2 regions of the Pseudoalteromonas sp. GW168-MNA-CIBAN-0100 genome follow, and region 1 is predicted to be linked to the other one. Evidence: predicted binding sites of a transcription regulator. Region 1 holds the regulator's gene; the other holds the start of a gene.
The links. Region 1 encodes LexA, which represses DNA repair genes until DNA is damaged. Its sites were predicted from a motif close to TACTGTATNNNNATACAGTA; they were not measured.
Positions count from the first base shown of each region.

Region 1 (4,425 bases):
CCGTAATAACTGGAGCAAGCCATAATGCAAATTATCGTGACACAAAAAGATGATTTACTTACTAGCAAAGAGCTATGTTTGAGTAGTGATATTAGCGAAGCAATTTTATATGAGCTAGTTGAGCACAATATTGCGGTTCCAATTGAGGGGAAGCATGTTACGCAGTGGCAATTTACGGTATCTGCAGTGACCTTAGTTAAAAAAGCGGCCCGTATTCAACATGACTTTTCGTTAGATTGGTCGGCAATAGCTTTAGTTTTACAATTGCTGGATGAGCGTGATGAGTTGATTTTCGAAAACGAAATGTTAAAGCGACATTTGAGTCGATTTAAACACTTGGAATAAAATCTGCCCTTGGGTACTTCCTAGGGCTTATTTACTCTTTGGTGAGAGTGCGCTAGTTCTTAAAAACCAATATGACTACTTTGATTTATTCTTACTTTTAATTCGGATAAATCGTTTTAGTCGTATGTTTTGCATAAGTAGTAATATTCCACTTAGGCAAAAAAGTACGCTAGTTGCTGAAAAGCTAATAAGCAGCGGATTATTAAAATCCTCTCGCTCATCGTAATCCATAATATGTAACATCCAAAAAAAGTCGAAAATTCGCCATAGTGTGCTGCGAACGGTGACAACTCTGCCGTTATTTTCTGACAAATACAGTGTTGTGTTAAATGTGTCGTCAAATTGTACCTGCCAAACATTGGTTTTATATCCAACTTCTCGCATACCTTGCTTTAGCAGTACAGCGCTTGTCACTTGAGCATCAATAAGTAAGTGTGCTTTAGCATTTGCGGTAATTTGTATTTTAGTTGGCGGCTCAAAAGGCCGGCCTGTTATACCGTTAAAGCTTTGCTGTTCATCTTTATTTATTACTGTAATTATAGGTGTGGTTAAAAAGTTCTCAAAAATTATTTGTGTTGGATTAACCACCTGAGATGCAATATCGTTAAGGGAGGCAACATAATCAGCCTGCGTAAATGGGTTATTAAGAGTACGTGTTGCAAGATGCTCCCCATGAACTTTATCAAGAGGAATAGCGCTCATGACTAAACCGCCTAATAGCCAAGCTAAAATTTGTAATGTGAGCAAATAACCGAGCCATTTATGTAACTTGCGAGCATACTTAAATATTTTTTTATTCATGTTTTAGTCTTATTATTTTTAGAGGCTAGTTTATTACATTAATGGGATTAGTTACTGCGACATTTTGTCGCAGTTTAAACTATAGCTTACTGTAATCATTTAAAAATAAAAAAGATTACACTTAAATTGCTAACATGACTTATTTGTTTAATTGAGCTGAGTGTTTGATATCCAGCTAGCTTTAAACGCTAAAAAATACTTAAAAGCTGCGAAATATCCATATAAAGTGGTTAATAGAGCATAGTTGATTTGGTATAACGGTAAAACTGCGTTAAAGTTTGCAATGAAATTATTAGAGGATAAATACGAAACGATGTCGGAAATTCAATTTTTAAATGTAGATCTTGAGCTTGAATCAAAGCAAGATATTAGTTTGCTAGTGGCAGACTTGAAAAAAGTCGCGACGATTTTACATTATGACAAAGACGAATACCGTCAATTAGCGCGTATTGAAGCAACAGGTGTAGTAAACACGCCTGACAAAGCAATAAACCATATATGTGAGCTTATTGAATCGTGTTCGCGTAACGCGCTAAAGCAATGGTTAAGCTGTTCACGTAGAACGTTTGATATTGGTTTTGAATCGGGCACTTCCCCTAAGTGCTTTAATCAAGCCTTAGATGCAGATACATTACTACGTATATCTGCGATTGGTGCGGGTATGGAAATTACAATTTACCCAATCGAAAAGTAACTATCTTCGCTCTACGACTGCTGCGGTCATTTTTGATACGCAGCACAGCTCATTGCGGCTATTTGTAATTTTTATTTCCCACACTGAACTACGTTTGCCAATATGAAACGCTCTTGCCGTTGCTGTTAAAGTGCCGTTGCGAGATGCTTTTAAATGACTTGCGCTAATTTCCTGCCCCACGCAGTAAAATTTTGTAAAATCGACAACAAAGTTAGCTGCATAGCTGGCAACTGTTTCGGCAAGTACAACGTTAGCACCGCCGTGAACCATGCCCATTGGGTTATGATGCTCAGGAATTGCCGGCATAGTGGCTACTAAGTAATTATCACCAATTTCAGTGACTTCTATTCCCATGGTTTTCATTAATGTTCCTTGGCCATCAATGCCTTGTTCTAACTGCTTGCACAGCTCTAAAGTGATGGGCTGGTACCAAATACTCATAATGACTCCTTTGCTTTTTTAATCATTTATAAACCTAGCTTTAGTTATATCCCTAAAATGTACACAAGTGAAATTACTTTGGCTATTTTAAGGCTTAATTTAAATTTGCGATTTTTATTTAACTGTATATACTCACAGTTAAATGTACTGTATGGAAAACCAGTTATATGCGACCATTAACGAACCGCCAAGCTCAAATACTCGAACTAATTAAAGTTTTTATTAAAGACACTGGTATGCCTCCTACACGTGCTGAAATAGCGCAAACATTAGGTTTTAAAAGTGCCAATGCTGCTGAAGAACATTTAAAAGCACTTGCTAAAAAAGGCGCAATTAAAATGAAACCAGGTGCAAGCCGTGGTATTCAGTTAATTGAAGAAGAAGAGCCAGAACAATTAGGTTTACCGCTTATAGGGCGTGTTGCTGCTGGTTCACCTATTTTGGCGCAAGAGCACGTTGAAAGTCACTGCAAAATCGATCCATTAATGTTTAAACCGGCTGCAGATTTTTTACTACGCGTTAACGGTATGAGCATGAAAGATATTGGTATTATGGATGGTGATTTACTTGCTGTACATCGTACTCAAACCGCTGAAAATGGGCAAGTTGTTGTTGCCCGCCTAGACGAAGACGTAACTGTAAAACGTCTTGAGAAAGCGGGTCGTAAAGTATTACTTCATGCTGAAAACGACGATTTTGAATCTATTGAAGTAGATCTTGAGAATGAGTCTTTTAATATTGAAGGCTTAGCCGTTGGCGTTATAAGAAACGCTGATTGGATGTGACTTTAAAAATAGCTTTTAAACAAGCAGTTTTATAAATGCGTACTAATTAGTACGCATTTTCTGTTTTAAATTCGCACTAAAAATAGGGCATAAATAGCTCACTGACAATTTAAGCTGTAAACTTTTTTGCACTTATATTTTCCCCCTCCGAATGCGTTAAACCCCTTTGTTTTGCTCATCTTTTGAACTTCCTGTTACCTAGTTGGTTACTGATTTTTTATTAATTACTCAATATCACCTGATTGTTTTTTATACTAAAACTTGCTTGTTGTTCATTTTTTAGCTAATTATTAATGTGCTGAGCTAATAATAACTCACAGCTTTTTAGTTTTGAGAACACACAATATACACAAACACGTTGTTGGCGCAGCAAAACCAATCAATATTAAATGAGATTGACTAAAAAAATAAAAATAACGAATTGGCGTTTAAGCCGTATGCCTCTTCGCTTTGCATTCGCAATAGCATCAAAGGAGCCGTCACATGGGTAAACTGACCTCTACCTTGTGGCTTATATTATGTGTTTTTTCGCACCCAGTTTTGGCTAACAGCCAATACAATATGCGCAAAGGCGTAACCGATATAAGCAATAATGTATATCAGCTGCACATGACCATATTTATAATATGTTGTGTGATTGGGGTGATAGTGTTCGCAATTATGTTTTGGGCACTTATTCATCACCGCAAATCTAAAGGGGCTGTACCTGCCCAATTTCACGAAAGCACTAAAGTAGAAATACTTTGGACTGCAATCCCGTTTGTTATTTTAATTGCTATGGCAGTACCAGCCACTAAAACCCTAATTGCAATGGAAGATGCCAGCAAAGCTGATCTCACTATTAAAATTACAGGCTCGCAATGGAAATGGCATTATGAATATATGGGTGAAGATGTAGAGTTCTACTCTATTTTATCTACCCCGCAAGATGAAATAGCGAATCTTGCAGATAAAAATCCTAACTACTTACTTGAGGTTGATAAACCTCTCGTACTGCCAATAAATCAAAAAGTACGATTTTTAATGACTTCTGACGATGTTATTCACTCTTGGTGGGTACCTGATTTTGCAGTTAAAAAAGATGCGAATCCCGGTTTTATAAACGAAACATGGACGAACATAAACGAAGAAGGTACTTACCGAGGCCAATGTGCTGAGTTGTGTGGTAAAGATCATGGCTTTATGCCCGTTGTGGTGGTCGCTAAATCTGAGGCTGATTTTAAAACGTGGCTTGCAGATGCAAAGCAAGCTAAACAAAAAGCAGCATTAGCAGATGCCGCATTACTTGATAAAACCCTCCCAAAAGAAGAATTAATGACTTTAGGCGAACAAGTATATATGGCCAATTGTGCTGCATGT
Region 1 covers NZ_JBEOOL010000020.1:12,537-16,961, forward strand. Annotated here, with positions in the region: gene AAEY62_RS13070 (DnaJ C-terminal domain-containing protein) at 1-25, shown strand, start outside; gene AAEY62_RS13075 (chaperone modulator CbpM) at 25-345, shown strand; gene AAEY62_RS13080 (hypothetical protein) at 421-1,146, opposite strand; gene AAEY62_RS13085 (hypothetical protein) at 1,460-1,840, shown strand; gene AAEY62_RS13090 (PaaI family thioesterase) at 1,841-2,281, opposite strand; gene lexA (transcriptional repressor LexA) at 2,449-3,066, shown strand; gene coxB (cytochrome c oxidase subunit II) at 3,550-4,425, shown strand, end outside.

Region 2 (4,425 bases), on a different contig from region 1:
CGTGGTGTAGGTTACGTATATTCGAGTAAATATAGTACAGAAGCGCGAGCCAGAGAAAAACTCAAAGAATATGTAGGCGATAAAATTGATTCGCTCACCATCAGAAAAATCCCTATTAAAAGTGGTCATCGCTCACACTTTTGGCAAAACAACTGTGTTGCAGTTGGGCTTTCGGCTGGCTTTTTGGAACCGCTTGAAGCTTCTGCATTGGTATTAGTAGAAATGTCAGCGCAAATGATCAGCGAACAACTCCCCCACACCCGCGATATTATGGATATTACCGCCAAGCGCTTTAATGAGACGTTTAGTTATAGGTGGGGGAAAATAATCGACTTTTTAAAGCTACACTATATTTTATCAACCCGTGACGATAACGCATTTTGGAGCGATAACAGAAACCCAAAAACGATTCCTCAAAGCCTACAAGATCTAATGAAATTATGGCAATACCGCGCCCCTGCTGACCACGACTTTACAAGTAACAATGAGGTGTTTCCAGCGGCGAGTTATCAATATGTTTTATATGGTATGGGCTTTAAAAGTGACTACAGCACAACTGCCTATATGCTTAAAGACACTGCTTTTGCTAAAAGTCAGTTTGATAAAAATAAAAGCATGATAAACCAAGCAGTCACTAACTTACCTAGTAACCGAGAATTGTTAAATAAAATTAAGAATCATGGCTTTAGCACTATTTAGCTTAAAAATTTACACATAAAAACAATAAAGAGACACGCATGGAAAATTTAGTCGCATTAGAGCAAAGTGCTCATCAGCATATAAAAATAGACACACAAAAAGCACAATCACACGCTGAAAACATTAATATGATTCCTGTTGTTATGGCGGAACTTAATCAAATTGCCGTTCAGCAGCCTATAGTTTTTGCAAAAAACTCAGAAACAGGGGAGTTTACACTCAATGCTTTATTAGGCTTTGAGCAACATGAGAACTTGTTTTATCAGAACTCGCAGTGGCAGGGCGTGTATTTACCGCTTCAATTACAGCGTCAGCCATTTTTTGTTGGTGATACTCATGCGCAGCAAACTCAATACCCTGTGTGTATTAATTTAAATAGCCCAGCAGTCGTTAATAATCGAGCGCAAAGCCAGAATAATTTAGAACCAATTTATACCCAAAGCGCAGAAGAAAGTAGCTATTTCAAACAAATAAAGCAGTGTTTAGGGCATTTATTACAAGGCGAAATAGACAATAAAAAGTTAATTGATACCTTGTTACAGTATGAGTTACTGCAGCCATTATCGCTTGAGGTAACGTTTCAGAACAGTCAAAAAATAAAGTTAAACGGCCTATACATTATTAACCAAGAAAGACTCGCACAACTTAATAGTGATCAAATTACGCTTTTACATCAAAGCGCTTTATTACCCGCTATTTATACTGTTATAACCTCACTTGGCCAAATATACCCATTGATAGAGCGTAAAAATGCAGTGCTTAATTTAGCCGATGATTGATTTTAAACTAAACGAAAATACGGCGTTACACATACATACTGTAGGGGAAGAGAAAACCCCAATTATTGTTATTGATGATTTTGTAAATAATGTAGATGCGCTTATTAATTTTGCTGTGTTTTCTCAAAGTGCTAGAGAATCGTTTTGCGCACAAGAAAGTGATTTTTACCCAGGAGTAAGAAAAGCCGCACCGCTTAGTTATATCGAGCGGTTAAAAGCGCTTGCGCCAATTATTAATTCGCACTTTGATATGGCGGATAAAAGCGAGTTTGATGTAATTCTTTCTGCTTTTTCAATTGCATGCACTGAGCCTGATAAGCTCAGGCCAATACAAATGCTCCCTCATTTTGATACACCTAATATGAATCAACTTGCTATGGTGCACTTTTTATGTGATGAAACTCATGGTGGCACTTCATTTTATAAGCATAAATCCTTAGGGTATGAACGTATAACAAAAGAGCGGCTTATGCTTTATAGACAAGCTATTAAGCAACAAGCCATGGCGCAAAAGCTTCATAAAAATCCACAATATATAAATGGAAGTACAACTTTGTTTGAGCAAGTTTACAGAGTAGAGGCAAAGCTAAATCGCGCAGTTATATACCCAAGTAACTTATTGCATTCCGGTAATATAAACGCGTCTAATGGTTATGCCTGCGACCCAGTTAATGGGCGTTTAACTATTAGTAGCTTTGCTGTTTTACGCTAGCTTTTTTATTACCGACTAAAACTCTCAAAGTACTCTTTTTACAGCTCTATAGTGAGTGCTTTAGGGCGAATGCCTTGTACTAGGTTGTATACCTCTTCTTATGTGTAACCTGTCGAGTTTAAAATAAGTGCAGCGACCAACCCTGTGCCGCAGGTGCCACCTTTGCAATGTATGGCAATGGTTTGTTTTTGTTGTATGGCTTGTAATATGTCGCTTTTTACATTTAGTGCTTATTGACTCTACATTATTTTGATATGGCAACTATAAGCATTACCGATTACAAGTTTAAGATTGAATAATAAGCATAAATACTAGATACTGTTTTTATATACAGTTATGGCGATATTATGAAAAAAGAATTACCAGCAAAATACTATTTAGCGCATTTTAGAGAGCTTATTGAGTTTGTAACTAGTAAATGTATGCATTTACTTGAGCCTAAACATAGTGAATTTATTAGTAAAATTAACCAGCTAGATGAACAAAGCCAGTGCATGTTGGCGCGTGTGTACTCGCGAAAGCCTTATTTGGTGCAGGCGCAATCGCTTAATTATGAAGAAATAACATCACCGCATCAGGCTATTTATACGCTTAAAAAAGCCGATATTTTATTTGAGCCAAACGAGCAGCATTATTCGCAGCTTTTAGCGCACTTAACCAAACCTTCTTTGGTTGAGTTGCTAAGTAATTACGACGAGCAAATAAGCTTTAAAAAGAGCGCCGGTAAAGGCGCGCTGGTGGATATTGCGCGTGAGTTTTTTAAAGCATGCCCACAAGAGCTTGCGCCACTTTATAGCCAGTATGTAATTAATAACCGCAGTGATTACTACGAGTATTTTGAGTTTTTATTTGCAGGCAAACTAAGCAGTGGAGATGTGAATCATCAAAATCGTTTTGTAATGCGAGACTTAGGCTTAACCGCTACACGCGAAGGGCACAGTGAGAGCTTGTCACGCTTTGAAACACTTGACGAAGCGCAATCAAACTATTTATTAAACCGTTACCGGTTAGCATTTAAAAATATAACAGATGAGAGCGACTATGTTGCTTTAGCGTCACAGGTTTTAGTGCAAGCTGCACATGGTGCAATAGCCGTTGCATTAAAAAATAAATTATTAGTTAGGCTTTATAGGCAGCTAAAAGCAGTTGATAGCGAACTTGCTTTTAGCTTACTAGAAGGGTGCGCGGATGATAGCGAAGCACAAGAAATTCAAATAAGAGAGCAATACAGGCTTGGCAATAAAGAGTGGGTAAAAGCTCGATTAGAAGCCATTATCGAAAACCCGCTCACTGATGATTTACTGTATTTTGCTGACGATTTTTTAATGCGTAAGTTTAATAAAAAAACACGTTCTCGTTTAAGTGCCATGCTTGCCGATACTCAGTGCGTGCTAGAAATAGATGAACTGTACCGAGGTGAAGTAGAGCAGGGCGTAAACGATTATTATACTCGCCAAGGTATGCAGGTATTTAATACCGAAAACACGCTTTGGCAAAGTTTGTTTGGTTTGGTATTTTGGCATGAGCTATTTGTGGAGTCGCCTTATCCGCCATGCAATGAGTTTGATATTTATCCGCAAGTATTAAGGCTTGGTAATTTTTATGAAGCGCAGCAAATACAGATAAATGAGCGCTTAGCAAAGTGCCAAACGTCGCAAGCATTGCTTAATTTAGTATGCAAAAATGCAGCGCAATACTTTGATCAGCCCAATGGCTTATTTAGATGGCGCAGCAATTTATTAGAGCCACTAGAAGCGCTTATTTTAAACAGCCCACTTGAGGCACTAATTGCGCACTTAGCAGCCATGAGTAAACATTATTTACAGCTAAAAGACGGTTACCCCGATTTAATGGTCATTAATAATGGCCAAGTACACTTTGAAGAGGTAAAAGCCCCAGGCGATAAGCTTAGGCGCAACCAATTAACCACCATAGATAATTTAAAAAATGTGGGCTTTACGGTACATATTGCCGCAGTTAAGTGGTTTGTAGACCCAAACCGTGTTTACAGCGTAGTTGATATAGAAACCACGGGCGGCTTAAAAGGCGGCAACCGAATTACCGAAATTGGCATTGTTAAAGTGCAGCACGGTAAAGTCATTGATACTTGGACAAGCTTAGTTAACCCCGAGCGCCATATACCTGGCTTTATTACGTCATTAACCGGTATTAGCGACAGTATGGTTTACAACGCGCCTGTATTTGTCGATATAGTTAAGCCGCTATTAGATAAAC
Region 2 covers NZ_JBEOOL010000013.1:70,272-74,696, forward strand. Annotated here, with positions in the region: gene AAEY62_RS09955 (tryptophan halogenase family protein) at 1-699, shown strand, start outside; gene AAEY62_RS09960 (SapC family protein) at 738-1,478, shown strand; gene AAEY62_RS09965 (DUF6445 family protein) at 1,471-2,190, shown strand; partial or broken gene AAEY62_RS09970 (protein phosphatase) at 2,229-2,408, opposite strand; gene AAEY62_RS09975 (exonuclease domain-containing protein) at 2,538-4,425, shown strand, end outside.
Region 2: AAEY62_RS09975 (exonuclease domain-containing protein) is a predicted target of LexA. The motif match lies at 2,507-2,526, and genes of this name have one in related genera.